Regions from separate parts of the Myroides albus genome, predicted to be linked through region 3. Evidence: riboswitches for the same ligand, from Rfam matches in the RefSeq annotation. Region 3 holds a riboswitch; each other region holds the start of a gene.
The links. A riboswitch is a leader RNA that binds a small molecule or an ion and turns the genes downstream of it on or off. The one in region 3 is predicted to bind cobalamin.
Positions count from the first base shown of each region.

Region 1 (5,418 bases), 1.2 Mb from region 3:
TGCTCATAACTAACAGGAGTTCCATCTAAAACATAAAGACCTACAAAAGAGGACTCACGAAGTTTGTTTTTGCGCATCTTCTCTTTGTATTCTCTTGTGATTTGACGTACCTGTTTTTCATTTTCAACATCCTCATCAGTTTTCAAGGTATACTCAAATACTTTTTTATTTCCGGTGTAATTAAATACTTTTTTTGCATCTTCTGCATTGTAGATCTTCATGTTTTTTGTCCCATTAGTTGTTTCAAGAAAAGCAACAACCTCATCGAAGGTATAAAATTTTCCATCTACAACGTGAACTGTTGTTTCGTTCAACTTTTTGGTATCTCTTATTTTACCAGTCTTATTTTTCTGGTCTTCTACTTGCGTTTTACTCTTTTGGTGAAGTTCTTGGCGGGCAGCTATTTCAGCTTTTCGTTTTTCGATTCGCTCTTTAACAGCATCATCACGCATCTCTTTACTTACTGCCACTTCTAATTTCCTTGCCTGACGTTCCTTTTTAAGTTCTACTTTTCTTTTTTGTAGTTCCTTTCGCAATTCAATTTTTCGCAAGTTTTTCTCTTGGTCATTATTGTCTATTGTCAAAATAAAGACCACACCATTTTTACCTTCCTCTCCATATTGTTCAATTCCTTGCTTAGGTTCAAAGACATAGACAGACTCAATATCTTCTGGTAAAATAGCCTTGACTTGTTGTGAATCAGCATTCTCTCCATCCACAATATACATAGGAGAATGTTTACCTATTTCCGCCAATTTGTCCAATCCACGACCTTTCAGTTGTTCTGACTTCTTTGTCTGCTTTTTACCACGCTCCACCCTATATACTTGCACAGTAGAGTCAGTAGATTTATCTGATTGGTCTTTACTAATTTCACTCACTAGGCCAAGAGTATCTTGCGCGAGTATGGGAGCAAGTTGCTTCTGATCAAAATCGGATAATATCACAGGTAATGACTGACTTTGCAATTGATCTACAAAGTTTGATAAACTTTCACTATCTGGCTTACTATTATTTATCTTCGCTTTTACTTGTACTTGAAAAAAGCCAAAAAAAGCCAGTAAAAATGGCATAAGTAACAACAATTTCATTTTTTTCATGATTGGTGATTTTTGAGTGTTAAGCATTATGATTCTGCGTTTGAAATCCGAAGACTTGAAAGAATTAACAATAGATGTATGTTCTAATCTTGCATATTGGTACTCCAATAAAGCTTTTTGATAATCAAACGTATTAATATCGCGACTTACTTGCTGATCTACAAGGAATTCTAAATTCAAATTAATCGCTCGTTGCAGTAAGTACACAAAGGGATTTATCCAACATACTGCTTTTGTCACTCCTATAATCAATAGGTCAACAGAGTGTTTTTGCTTGATGTGAATACTCTCGTGTAATAAAACAAGATCTATTCGCTCTATCTGCTTATAATTTGCAGGTAGAACAATACTGTTCCAGAAAGAATAAGCATCTTTAGTACGATGATCTACAAGGACATTACCTGCAATCTCACAACTGTGCAATGAGCCGATACGATACAAGACACGCAGATATTGCACTAAGAGTGAAAGTAAAAACAAAGCGCCTATTCCCGCATAAAGGGATATTGCATAGTCCTGCCAATTCACGGTAGTTTCTATTACTTGCATTGTATGATCTGTTGGTAGATCTACTTGCTTACTATCAACTAACCACTGATCAAGTAAAATAGGAGTGTCCTCAAGAATTATTTCCCTTGTCCAAAAAACACTTGGCAGAATAAAACTACCTGCGATAGCCAATAGAAAGTACCACCTTATTGTGCGTACAAAAGTTTCTCTTCGCAAAAACACGTAGTAAAATGCAAAGGTAAAACTCAACAACAAGTTGACTTTTAGAAAATAAATAAAAATGGTCGTCATAAGTCAGTCGATTGGTTCTTACTTTCTATTCTTCTCAATTAATGCGCTAATTTCATCGAGTTCTTCTTTGCTTATATTCTTGTCCTTGACAAAGAAGTTTACCAGATTTGCAAAAGAATTATCAAAGTACTTCTGCATGGTATCTTCCATAAACTGTTTCTTATAAGATGAAATATCAACTAAGGGATAATATTGATGCGACTTCCCAAAAGTATGATGTGCTACCACTCCTTTGTCCTCTAATATTCGCACCAAAGTCGAAAGTGTATTGTAATGTGGTTTTGGTTCATCCATCTGTTGCAAAATATCATTTATAAATCCCTTTTCAATTTTCCACAAAATGCGCATGATCTCCTCCTCTTTGTTTGTAAGCTTCTCCATTGTCTAATTTTTATTAGTTAATCAAACATACAACTAATTCTTTAGTTATCGACATAAAAACTTAATTAACAATGAAATACACTATAATAAAAAAACTTTTTTCTCTCGCTAACAATTAATAAACTCTTATATTATTATATGATTTCATAGCAAAAAGTAAAACTTGAGAAAACAAAGAGTTTATAAAATACTTTGTCAATAATAACATATAGAAACACCAATTGACAAGACAAATCAATTGCTCCTACTATCAATCTAAAACACTATGAGAAGCTAAGAGTCATAGACTATTATTTCACAAAGGCCACTTATAAACCATTTATACTTCGTATATTTGCCCTTGTATAGAACACAAAAGTGTAAGTTTGTTCTTAGTACTAAGACAAGTGGGGAATCGTGTGAAATTCACGAGCTGTCGCGCAACTGTAAATAATCAGCCGAGCTGATTATAAGTCAGATTACCACACTTACTCAGCTATACGAACCATAAACCATGCTTTCGCGATTTGAAGCTTAGTCGAAATTAGAGCTATTTCCCTTATGACATTTTGAAATGCTCTACAATGATTAAACCAAACCATAAGCTATACCAATTTAAAAGGTAAAAAGTAAACTAAGTAATAACAATCATTACATCAATATGGAAGGTCAATTAACAAACAGAGAATTACGTATCCAAAAGAAAATTAAAGATTCCGAAACTCACGTATTCAGAACAGTATTCCCTGGGCAAACAAATCACCACAATACAATGTTTGGTGGGGCAGTATTATACATTATGGATGAAATTGCCTTTATGACAGCTACGCGTTTTTGTCGTAAACCTATTGTAACTGTATCGAGTGATAAAGTTGACTTTAATCACCCAATTCCCGCTGGAACATTAGTAGAACTAATTGGAACTGTTACTCGTGTAGGACGCACAAGTTTGGATGTACGTGTAGATGTATTTGTAGAGAGCATGTATAGAGATGGACGTGAAAAGGCAATCACAGGATCTTTTACCCTTGTTGCTATTAACGAAAGCAAAAGACCAGTACCTGTTCTGGATGAAATAGATGAATAAGATTCACCTTAAATAACAAAAGCTCTCTGTAATAGAGAGCTTTTTTTTGTTATCCATACACGAAATAGGAATTAAGCTCAAGTGTTTTAGCACTTAATATAAAAGTTTAATACATCCGTGTTTTGGCCTATATCTTTATTTTTTCTATACGCATTATGCCAATCTAATCACAATTAGCTAAGAGCTACTAAAAAACGCATAAGTGTCATGGCTAAAAGATAAAATATTCTACATCTTCATCTTGTAGTTTTCCCCTACTCTACTAACACTTAGGATAATATTTGGTCAATCCAAACTTAAAAACCGAGTACTATATAAAAACAAAAGGGCTATACTTGCGTATAACCCTTTTATTCATTTAAAATTAAATTTACTCAGCGATTGCATTTTCGACCTCTGTGATCATCATTTTGATAGATTTTAATCCACCTCCTGATAAATACCATACTTCAGGGTTTAAGAATACAATTTTATCGTTTTTATAAGCATTTGTCTGTTGAATTAAAGCATTAGCAAATGCCTCTTTAGTCATTGTCGCTCTTTTAATAGCAGCACCACGGTCAATAACAAAGATATAGTCAGGGTTCATTTCCTTGATAAACTCATTAGAAATAGATTGTCCATGGGTAGCAACTTCAATCTTGTTATCTGCTGGTTTTACACCAAACACATCGTGAATGATACCAAAACGAGAACCTGGTCCATAAGCACTCATACGACCTTCATTTGTCAATACAATTAAAGCTTTCTTGTCAGACTTCGCTGCAGCTTCGTTAATCTTAGCGATACGTGCATCAATATCTTTTAACTCTTTTTCTACTTGCTCCTCTTTGCCAAACATCTTACCGATAGCGATTTGATTGTTTTTAAAAGAAGTCATATAATCTTTTGCATCTACATCTAAGTTTACAGCAGGTGCAATTTTGTTAAACTCGTCTACCATAGCAGCAGTACGCGCTCCAATCACAATTAATTCAGGATCAGCAGCATTCACTTTTTCTAAGTTTGGCTCCTTAATACCCCCAATATCAACAATAGACTCGTCTTTTGCATACTTGTCTAAGTAAGATGGAAGATTTGTTTTAGGCGCTCCTTTTACAGGAATACCAAGCTCATCAAAAGAATCTAAAGCACCATATGCAATCACAACAACATTTTTAGGGTTCTTTAAAACCTCAGTTGTTCCAGAGATATGCTCTACAGTTACTTTTTCTCTTTCTGTATTCTCCTCTTGTTTTTTCGTGTCCTTGCACGAAACAAAAAGCATAGCTGAAGCAGCTAAACAGCTTATAAATAATTTACTCATAATTTTAGTTAACAATTTAATAATCTACTTAAAATAAATACAGACTTTATTGTTACAGTTATCGACTATAGTCATATCTATGTCGAACACTTCCTTCATGATATCTTCGCGAATAATATCATCTGTTGGTCCAAAATGGATAATCTTGTGATCTTTAACCGCGGCAATATAATCTGCATAAGAAGACGCATAATTAATGTCGTGCACTACAATAATGATTGTCTTCCCGTAATCATCTGCTAAGACACGAAGAATCTTCATAATCTCAACAGAGTGTTTCATATCTAAATTATTTAGTGGTTCGTCCAGCAAAATATAATCTGTATCTTGTGCCAGAACCATCGCTAAGAATGTGCGCTGTCTCTGTCCTCCACTAAGTTCATCAATATATTGATCTTGAATATCAATCAAGCCCATAAAATCAAGACTCTCATCTATCTTCTCATGGTCAAGGTGATTTAATCTTCCTTGCGAATGTGGAAAGCGCCCGAAAGACACTAATTCCTTCACAGTTAATCGTACATTAGGATGATTTGCCTGTTTTAAAATAGATAAACGCTTAGCAAAATCTCTATTGGTAAAATTGACAATTTCTTGATTAACTAAGTTAATCTCTCCTGAATCGCGCGCCACAAGTCTACTGATGATAGACAATAGCGTACTCTTTCCAGTCCCATTACCTCCAACTAAACAAGTAATTTTACCTTTTGGGAAACTAACTGAAACGTTGTCAAGTATGCTCTTTTCCCCATATTTCTTGGTTA
Region 1 covers NZ_CP102754.1:3,132,302-3,137,719, reverse strand. The annotation lists gene NWE55_RS13985 (M56 family metallopeptidase) at 1-1,901, opposite strand, end outside; gene NWE55_RS13980 (BlaI/MecI/CopY family transcriptional regulator) at 1,920-2,282, opposite strand; adenosylcobalamin-variant (AdoCbl-variant) riboswitch at 2,659-2,754, shown strand; gene NWE55_RS13975 (acyl-CoA thioesterase) at 2,923-3,348, shown strand; gene NWE55_RS13970 (siderophore ABC transporter substrate-binding protein) at 3,719-4,654, opposite strand; gene NWE55_RS13965 (iron ABC transporter ATP-binding protein) at 4,679-5,418, opposite strand, start outside.
Region 1: linked by a shared signal. The riboswitch ahead of NWE55_RS13975 (acyl-CoA thioesterase) and the one ahead of NWE55_RS08865 (TonB-dependent receptor) in region 3 are both predicted to bind cobalamin.

Region 2 (5,418 bases), 630 kb from region 3:
TAAAAGTATTAGACGCTGTCTCACAAACTTATGTTTTTGAGCTACATTACCACAATGCCTTAATTGGAGCAGTGGCAATAGACCAAGCAAATGAGCCCCTACCAGAGCATACTATAGCTGTATGCAAAAGAACAGATGCTGTGTTATTTGGTGCTATTGGCGACCCTAAGTATGACAATGATACCAATGCTGCAGTGAGACCGGAACAAGGTTTACTTGCCCTACGAAAGGAATTAGGGTTATTCGCCAATATTAGACCTGTCAAAGCTTACAACAAGCTAATTAACCAAAGTCCTTTAAAAGAAAATATTATTCAAAATACAGATCTAGTTATTTTTCGTGAATTAATTAGTGGGATATACTTTGGCCAAAAGAGTATATCCGCAGATGGGCGAGCTGCTTCAGACCTTTGCTCCTATTCACAAGATGAAATCGAAAACATTGCACACCTAGCTTTTCAAGCCGCAGATAAAAGAAACAAAAAACTTACCCTAATTGATAAAGCCAATGTTTTAGAAACATCGAGATTGTGGAGAAGAGTAGTGCAATCCTTAGCAGCTCAATACCCAACTGTAGAAGTTGAATATATGTTTGTAGACAATGCAGCAATGCAACTAATTTTGAACCCTAAACAATTCGACGTAATCTTAACAGAGAATATGTTTGGTGATATTATTTCAGACGAAGCCAGTGTAATCGGTGGATCTATTGGACTACTACCTTCTGCATCGATAGGAACGCACACAGCGCTATTTGAGCCTATTCACGGATCATATCCACAAGCAAAAGGCAAAGGTATTGCCAATCCAATCGCATCTATTCTCAGTGGTGCAATGATGTTAGATCACTTAGGAGAACACGATGCTGCCGAAGCGATTAGAGATGCTGTATTACACACAATTAACGAAGGAGTGCTAACTCCTGACTTAGTCAAAGAATCAACTTATAGTACAACTGATGTAGGCAATAAAATTGCCAACCACGTGCGTTTTAGAACGGGTCATCGATATCAGGATAACATGACTCACAGCAAGTCAACTATCATATAATAGTTCTTATATTGTTAAAATTATTTTTAACCTTCTAGTTTTTGGGACAAGTCTACCTCTAATCAAGGTAGACTTGTTGTTTTTTATACATTACAATAGTAGAAATGTCGGATCAGCTTAAAAAGTCTTTGAAGAAAATGTAAAAGAACAGTTCTCCCCACTATTACAAAGTGCCGCAGTACAAAAACAGTTCTTACCTTCTTTCGCAATACCCACCTTCAACAGTACTCAAATAGAAGAAATAAAAGCCTAACAGTAAAACATTTTCAAAGGAAAAGACAATTGCGCGAATCAATCTCCTTCAGTACAATTCACTTTAAACTGCTTTCACAATACGTCAGTATATGAAGACATTTTACAACGAGAAAAATCAGTCAAACTACGTATGCAATTTCTTCATTAAACTACTAAATAAACAGCTAAAGTGATATCGAGCAATTGAAACTTTACTGTAAAAGAAAACTGATTGACTACATTTTTAAGGTAGTTAGCCAAAAAACATCGCTACTACAAGAGTGATTAGGTACTAAGTTGATCGCACTTCCTTTAGGTATTCTTGCGGTATGCTAGGGGTTTTCTTCGGAAAACACCCCCTTTTGCGAGGAAAACCCCCAAGAAACTGCAAGGAAACCGCAAGAAAGTCCTAAGAAAACACTTCTACTTATTGAAGTAAAGGAGCTCATAATTAGTATCTCAGTGTTACAACCAACAAGAAAGAATTAAGATTAAGTGCATTCATTAATTCAAAAACATCAAAAAGCATTACTAAAGCACATTAGAAGCTTAAAACAAACACGACAAGCCAAATATTCATTTCTTTAGTAATTAAAACATTAATGAGACTACTGGTTCTATTAATGCTAATAACAAATTCATTCGTATTAGGTAAAGAGAAATAAGAATCAAGAGTTTATCCTTTTAAAGTAAAAGTTCATTTTACTTAGTTTTGGTCTTTTGATATGAATTCGAAATAAACTACTTTTTGTAAAGTACAAAATGAAAATAGCCCCTTAACGGAGCTATTTTTCTACCAAAAACTAAAAAATGTAAGATGCTTACACAATTTATTATTTTAAATATCTTAATCTAAGATTCGAACTGGTCTATTATCATCGTTGATAGCAACTAAGGTAAATACACCACTAACTACTTCAACGCGTTCGATATCTTTCATTTTTTCTCTAAATACATTCACGCGAATGCGAATACTTGTATTGCCAATTGACTCGACATTACCTACCATTTCAATCAGTGAACCAGCAGGTATTGGCTTTAAAAAATCAATTTTATCAGCATTGACAATTACAAAGTTCTTGCGGCAAAAACGCGTAGCTGTCATAAAAGCAGTTTCTGTCATCATCAAAATTACCCTACCCCCAAACATCGTATTATGATGATTTATTATTTCAGGAAACACCACTTTAAAAACACGTGTTTCAGCTTGTTGCATTTGTAATTCGATTGATTCAGATACTACCATTAATTCAAACTTATATTGATAAAATATCAGATGAGAAATAAAGGAACCCTATAATTAGTAAACAATAATAAATTGGGAAAGGAAACAAATGAAAAGAGAAGTGAATACAATAAAAACACCATTGTAAAAACAATGATTGCATTAAGGATATTCAACTCTGACATAAGCTCTAAACCGCGAAAGCATGGTCTACTAAAGATAGGCAGGTCTCCTGACTTGTAACATTCTTTTACCGTCCTTCCCATCTACACATAGACAGTGGAACACTATGAGGGTAAAGAATTTTAAGTTACTTACAGTTGCGCGACAGTTCGTGATTTACACACGATTCCCTTTTCGTATACAGCTAAGTATAACCTTTCTTTGTTGATATTTTAATTCCTATTTTGGAATCTTGACAGCGAAGATAAGCAAACTTTGCAAATAAACTATCTTATAGCTTAAAATTACTGACCTACCTACTGACCAATCAGAAGGACTTCTTCGCCATACAGCAAAAAAAAGAGACCCAACTGAGTCTCTTTCCAAGGCTAAAGTTGTTTTTTAAGTTCTTGTGCCTTATTGATATCTTGATAAATCTTAATCGTCTTCATCGTAGTAAATGATTTCATCTTTTCTAACATATACTTAGCATGAGTAGAATTTGCCTCGTCAATCTTTAACTTTCGCTTCTGTGACGAATTTGACCATGTATAGTAATAGGGTTGATTATTCTCTATTGCAACAGCTCCGATTGAATCTGCTATAAAATTGTAATCATTAATAGCAAAGTGATATTTGCTCTCATTGCCAAATAAATTATCCCCTGTATACGTATAAATGGTTTCAGATAGACTCAAATTAAAAAGGGTAGGAAATATATCTTTATGAGAAGATACTCTCTCTTGATCAAAATTACTTGGTTTATACTTCTCTGGAATATAAAACAAAATAGGCACACTTCGCTTGAGGAAACCTTCTTCAGGAGAATATTCGAAAACTTGGCGAATATTGTGATCTCCAGAAGCTGCTATTATGGTATTCTCACCTAATGGAGAGTTCCTAACTTCTTCAATCAACTTAGCAAGCATTGCAGCACCATATTGATGAGAGTAAAAGTTGGCATAAGCTGTTTGCTCATCAACTCTTATCTTTTGTTTTAAACTATCTGGCATGACGATAGGTTGCGTTGTGTAACTTTTAGGAACAACAAAAGGCGTATGATTACTGATTGTCAAACCAAAAATGAATTTTGGTTTTCCATCATCTACTTTCAATTTATCTAAAATGTAATCCATTAAATAACCATCGTGAACCCCCCAAGCAAATTCTTCGGCACCAGGATAGGATTCTAAAATATTATTCTTTCCTTCGATGTAATCAAAAGACTGTTTTTGAAGCATCTTATCTATATTACGCCAAGATATACTCGCTCCTGTCAAGAAATACGTATCGTATCCCTTGCTCTTAAAGGGAAGTGTAATAGCACTGCTAAAAGGAGTGTCAAAATACACAGATTGGGATATAATCGTCTTTGGTGTACCTAATATAAAATTCTCCAAAGTCTGTATCGTACCATTATAAGCTGATAAGCTATTCTTAAAATAGTATAGGTCATCTAATTGACCTGCCAGATCTCCGATAAGATTAAATTCTTTTGAATTCATGTCAAAGTAATGATTACTCATACTCTCCATCTGTAAGAATATAACATTAGGAGGATTTTGCTCTAAGAATTCACTATAGGCAGTCTTTCGCTCTAAATTATTGTCAAACAAATCAAGCTGCTCTCCTTTATAGTGCTGTAAAACACCAAGCAAACTTTCGTAACCATTAGCTTTTAATTCACTTTCAATATCGGGGTTTATCCTATTTTCCTTGCGTTCTGAGTTGGCAAACTTTAAACTATAAAGCGCATTATAACACAGTGAATTAACAAACTCATTAGCTGTAATATTGGTGTGCTCTCTGCGAAGCGTAAACACTCCTACACTTCCACGCATCCCAACAAAAACTAAAGGAAATAACAATAGTAAAACAAGTGATAAAGCTTTACTCTGTTGTATTATAGGACGTGCCAATGATTTCTTTACTCTTTTCGAAACAAATAACAACCCTACAATTGCAATCACATAAGTAATTAATATTTTGAAGATAGGATAATCCGTCCATACTGAATTCAAAACAGCTGTAGTATCATCTTCAAAAATACCGAAGAACAAGAGATTGATATGAGATTGGAAAAACTGATAGAAAAAATAGTCTATAATAATAAGTGATAAAAACACTACTAATACAAAGATTAAGTAGTACTTGATAAAGCTACCGTAAAAGCGACTATATCTTATATTAAAGCGCTTGGGTAAAAATAAAGATATAAGCCATAATAAAACAACTGGTAAAAATCCATAACAGATCGCTGAAACGTCAAAGCGAGCTCCGACAATAAAAGCCTCTATTACTCCTACCTTATATGAAGACAAATCAGTGAAATTCCCGAAGGTGATTAAAAAACTCAATCTACCGAGGAAAAAAACAAATAAAAAGTATAAAAAATACTTTAGTCCGTTTAGACTTAAACGACGGAACAAATCTAAATTCATTACAAAAATTGTTTTACTTTTTTTCAAAAAGCAAAAGTAACAATAAGATAACATTAAATTAATATTGTTTCCACATTCTTTTCTTTCCTATATTTGAAGTGCTTACGAACAAAAAGTAAAATATTTTTAAAAAAGGTTTTGTAAGAGAAAAAAGACTTTATATATTTGCACTCGGTTTTGGGGATACGTATCTTTCAAAGCTGATCATGAAATAGTTAAAATTTAAGATTTAAAGATAAAAGCAATGAGCAAGAGAACGTTTCAACCATCAAATAGAAAAAGAAGAAACAAACATGGTTTCATGGAT
Region 2 covers NZ_CP102754.1:2,553,558-2,558,975, reverse strand. The annotation lists gene leuB (3-isopropylmalate dehydrogenase) at 1-1,049, shown strand, start outside; gene NWE55_RS11670 (acyl-CoA thioesterase) at 2,131-2,529, opposite strand; cobalamin riboswitch at 2,714-2,905, opposite strand; gene NWE55_RS11665 (LTA synthase family protein) at 3,060-5,111, opposite strand; gene rpmH (50S ribosomal protein L34) at 5,356-5,418, shown strand, end outside.
Region 2: linked by a shared signal. The riboswitch ahead of NWE55_RS11670 (acyl-CoA thioesterase) and the one ahead of NWE55_RS08865 (TonB-dependent receptor) in region 3 are both predicted to bind cobalamin.

Region 3 (5,418 bases):
TGCAAATCTTGAATAGTATCACAACCTTCAAAGTTTGGATAGGTATCCACCTTGGACCAATCAATTTTTTCTAACTCTTTTTGTAATAATTCACCTTCTTTTTCTATCTTAGAAGTTGAAAACTGACAAGCGGTAAAAGAGAAAGCTATAATGGTAAAAAATACTAACCTATACATACTTAATTACTAATGTCGGACGTTAATTAATCAAAAATACAAAAAAAAATCGATGGAATATTTTCTATTAATATTAAGTATAGCATTACTCTTGATTGGCTTAATCGGCAGTGTATTACCAGGTCTTCCAGGTCTTCCTTTAAGCTGGTTTGGATTATTGTCTTTGTATTTTGTAGAAGGAGTTTCTGTTAGCGGTTATTTACTTTGGGCTACTGCCGTCATTACAATCGCAATCACCATTCTCGACTACGTAATTCCTTCTGTGGGTACCAAGCGTTTCGGAGGAAGTAGTTATGGAGTATGGGGTACCAATATTGGATTAGTTGTTGGCTTAATCGCACCTATTCCGTTTGGTTTTATCATTGGCCCTTTCTTAGGCGCTTTCATAGGTGAAATAATTTACAAAAGCGATGATCTTTCCAGAGCTTTCAAAGCAGCAGTAGGATCATTTATAGGATTCCTTGCCTCAACTTTCATGAAAGTTTTTGCAGGTATCGTATTCTTTGGTTTAGGAGTTTTTATCATGATTAAAAACTACGCTGTTTGGTTCGGCAACTAATTACTTAACTAACCATTTAACTAACTTACTTTTCAAGCTTCACTCGTATAACATTACCAAAAGAATTACTCATTGATGTCTTGATTTCAGAATTGGTAATGCGCACTTTCAACTCATCGTTAAAACGAACATTTACATCGTTAGTATATTCATCAAAATTACTTACTCGCACATTCATACTACCATCGTCATTCAAAGGAACTAATCCATATCCTAAAGGCGCAGAATTTGGAATACTTCCCTCTGTAGCATGGGCTTTTGGAACAATTGATAAATCTCGAATTACCATTATCAATAAACAACCTGCGATAACAGTTAGTATTGCCTTAGTATAAAAATCTACTTTCATATTTAAAAATTTAATCATTTAAATATAAGGCATTTAAACCAAAAAACAGTGCTTATTCTACTTAATCACTCTCTTTCTAAAAGACCATAAAGGTTTTTCGATAAATGTGATAGCAATACCAAATAGAATTATAACTCCACCGTAAATCATCTTACTTGATATATCCTCATCTAAGAACATCCATGCCAAAAGAGCAGCGATAAGAGCTTGACTTAATAAACTCAACGATACTCTTGTTGCCCTCATATTCTGTGTGGCATAGCTAATTAACAACCAAGCTAACAATTGGCAAACTATCCCCTGTACAACAAGACTTAACCATCCTGCTGTACTAAAGCCAATAAAACTGGAACCACTAATCCAATTAACTATTCCTAAGAAAAGAGAAGAAACAAGCAAACTATAGGTCATAAATGGAATTACACCTACTTCGCCCAATACTTTTTTACTCAATAAGATATAACACGCATATAAGACCCCTGAGAGAATACCCAATCCGAATGGCAAATCAAAAGACAAATTAACAAACACATCTACACCAACAAGTACAACCATTCCTATCAAAGCAAACACCGTCCCTATCCAAAAATTGATACTTGGCTTATTAGTTAAGAAAAAATAGCTTCCTATCCCTACCCAAACAGGTGCTAAATTAGTTAACAACGTCGCTTGTGTCGCGGTAGATCCTTGAATCGCTTGATTCCAAACCGCAATATCAGAACCAAAGAAAATACCGCATAAGACAATATAAAACATCGTTCTACGTGGATAAATATGCAACTTCTTAGTAATAAAAGCATAAGGAACCACAAATAGTGCGGCAATTGCCATACGATAAAAAGCAGAAATTAGACTTGGAGTCAAATTCATCTTTACAATGACAGGGAAAATTGAAATACACAGAATCCCAATAAACAATGCAATTCTCGGTTTTGAAAACATGGTACTATTTTAAATATATTGCAAATAAACAATGATTTTACAAAATTTACGACAACAATAATTACTTTTACTTTTTATCCTCAAATTTATATAATAATGGCTTCTATTCCATCCTTCTTAAAGACACTGCAAGGTGTACTAAACATTTCTACTCAAGCAATACCATGTGATTTTAAGTTCCCAAGAGAAACAAGTGAATACAATGCCTGTTCATTTACGTTAGAAAACAAAAATATTATTTATAGAAAAGCGAAACTAACTCCTAAAAAAGTAGGCCTTTTTGTGGCAATATGGGAACGTGATGAGGATGGACAAACAAGACCTTATTCTAACGATGACGATTTTGACTTCCTTTTAATCGATATCGATTCTCCTTCCATCAAAGGGTTCTTCCTTTATCCCAAAAACACATTAATTGAATTGAATATTATCTCCTCAGAACAAACCCAAGGTAAAAGAGGCATGCGTGTCTACCCCACTGCTGAAGATAATATGAATAAACAAGCAACAAAAACGTATAAAAGTCACCTACCCTATTTCCACACTGTTGAAAACAATTAGATAATATAATTACTTTCTTCAAAAAATAAAAAGAGGAATATCCATACCCTTATCTACAAAAAGCAATAGGTTACTTAGTCATCAAGCTTTGAAAGACCTTATTTTTCTGATAGTATGCTACTTAATTCCTTTTTCAAATGAGTTTTTTACATATATTTGTATCAATCAAGGTGGTTTATTAGAATAATAATAAAAAGGGAATTAGGTGAAAGTCCTAAACAGACCCGCTGCTGTAAGCTCATAAATTTAGCAAACCTCGTTGTCCACTGTATTGGCCTAATATGGGAAGGACGTTTGTATAAAGAGTAAGTCAGAATACCTGCCATCTATTGATTGCTGTTTAATGTTTTCGGGTATAAAACAAACACGCTACAACACTTCCCCTAATTTAGGGACTAATGTTTTATGCGTCTGTATTAGCCCAAAGGTATTAGACTAAATATTAGCCCAAAAACTATGAAATTAAAATTCTGCTTATTGTCTATTGCCTTCCTCTGGGTTGGCAAGGTTACGCTTTTTGCACAAACACAAAAAGACAGTATTACCACATTAAATGAAATTGTCATTCAAAAAGAAGTTTTCAAAGATCTTATACCAGTACAAACACTTTCGGGAGAAGCTCTCGAACGACTTAATAGCCATAGTGTAGCAGATGCCCTACGCTACTTTTCTGGAGTAAAAATTAAGGATTACGGTGGCATGGGAGGACTTAAGACGATAGATGTTCGAAACATGGGAACGCACCACGTAGGAGTCTTCTACAATGGTATACAGATTGGAAACGCACAAAACGGTATTGTGGATTTAGGTAAATTCTCTCTTGACAATGTAGAGGCAATAAAACTATATAATGGACAAAGGAGTACTATCTTCCAGTCTGCAAAAGAATATGCCTCAGCATCTACAGTCTATATCCAAACTAAAAAGCCTGTTTTCACAGAGGGAAAAGATGTTAACCTATCAGCGAAGTATAAAGCTGGTAGCATTCAATTAACCAATCCTTCCATTCGTACAGAATACAAAATTAACGATAATGTTAGCACTACTATAAGTGCAGAATACATGCATTCTAACGGCCGTTACAAATTCAGACAAAAGCGACATAACCTAAATGGGACAGTCGCTTACGACACAGTCGGACATCGCCTGAATAGCGACATAGATGCTTACCGAATTGAAAATTCTTGGTATGGTAAAGACGATAAAAACACATGGTCTGCAAACCTATATTACTATCAATCAGATAGAGGTCTTCCAGGAGCTGTTATCAAGAAAAGTGACGTTACCTTAGAAACCGAGAACATCAACGAGCGTCAAATTGACAAAAACTTTATGGGACAAGCTGAATGGACAAGATATGTATCTGATCGATACCAGTTTCTGCTAAAAGCTAAGTTTGCCTATGACCTTATGAATTACACCTCTCGTAAAACGGTAGATTTTCAAGGAGAGGAGGTTACCTATAACCCCCAATTTGACAATACCTTCTACCAACAAGACTGGTATATATCTGCAGCTCATCTGTATAAAATTAGCCCTATATGGGAAGTTTCACTTTCTACAGACCTGCAATACAACAAACTAAATGCTACACGAAAAGGACAAGGTACTTTATTCTCCTATCCTGAAAGATATACTTTTATGACTGCCTTTGCAACTTCGGTTGATTTAGGTAAAGTAAAAGCACAAGGAAACATACTGGGAACCTTTACGAATGAAAAAGTGCGTCACAATTTCAAAGCACCAAATAGATCTGTCTGGGCTCCTTCCCTATTTGTAAGTTACAAACCTTGGAATGAACACAATCTAAACATTCATGCTTTTTACAAATACATCTTTCGACTTCCAACTTTCAATGACCTCTACTATACACAATTAGGAACGTCAAACCTAAGACCTGAAATATCAAGGCAATTTAACTTAGGGATTAATTACAATAAAGCACTTAACCACTCTTTCGTCAAAGAATTTCGCGTTTCAGTAGAATCTTATTATGCAAATATCACAGACAAAATCATAGCATCTCCTACTTCAAGTATGATGCGATGGATGATGACTAACCTTGGTAAGGTAGAAAACTACGGAATTGAATCAGCAGTAGGAACTACATTAAATATACTTCCTGACTTAGACTTAGGAATTAACCTTACCTACGAATACACAAGCTCGAAAGACAAGAGTTTAACACTATACGGAAAACCGTCATATTATGGAGATCAAATACCATATGCTCCTTGGCATTCTGGATCTTCGATAGTCGAATTAAACTACAAAGATTGGGGACTTAACTACAGTTTTATTTATGTAGGTAAGCGATATAATGGCAATAAAAACAACATAAAACGCAATGAAATACAACCTTGGTATACTCATGATATTTCACTTCAAAAGAGCTTTAAATGGAAAGATTATAAATTCAAAGCTATCGTTGAAGCAAATAACTTAGCGAACCAATATTATGAGGTCGTAACAAATTTCCCAATGCCTGGGCGTAATTTTCGTTTTACTTTAAGCATTGATTTATGATAAGAATAAAAAAACTTTTAACCGTTTTCTGTTTAACGCTCTTAGTTATAAGTTGCCGAAAAGATGAAATGATATTCACATCGGACAGCTCTAACGTTTCTATACCTACAAACAACGAAGAGTACAGTGGGTTTTACCTCCTAAACGAAGGTAATATGGGGATGAATAGAGCTTCTATAGATATGTTTACCTACGATACGGGTGTATATACCAGAGACATTTTCTCTGAAAGAAATCCCAACATCACAAAAGAGCTTGGCGATGTTGGCAATGACATCAAAATCTATGGAAGTAAAGTATATGCT
Region 3 covers NZ_CP102754.1:1,924,081-1,929,498, reverse strand. The annotation lists gene NWE55_RS08890 (hypothetical protein) at 1-176, opposite strand, end outside; gene NWE55_RS08885 (DUF456 domain-containing protein) at 229-735, shown strand; gene NWE55_RS08880 (hypothetical protein) at 761-1,084, opposite strand; gene NWE55_RS08875 (DMT family transporter) at 1,142-2,026, opposite strand; gene NWE55_RS08870 (MepB family protein) at 2,123-2,587, shown strand; cobalamin riboswitch at 2,744-2,928, shown strand; gene NWE55_RS08865 (TonB-dependent receptor) at 3,044-5,113, shown strand; gene NWE55_RS08860 (YncE family protein) at 5,182-5,418, shown strand, end outside.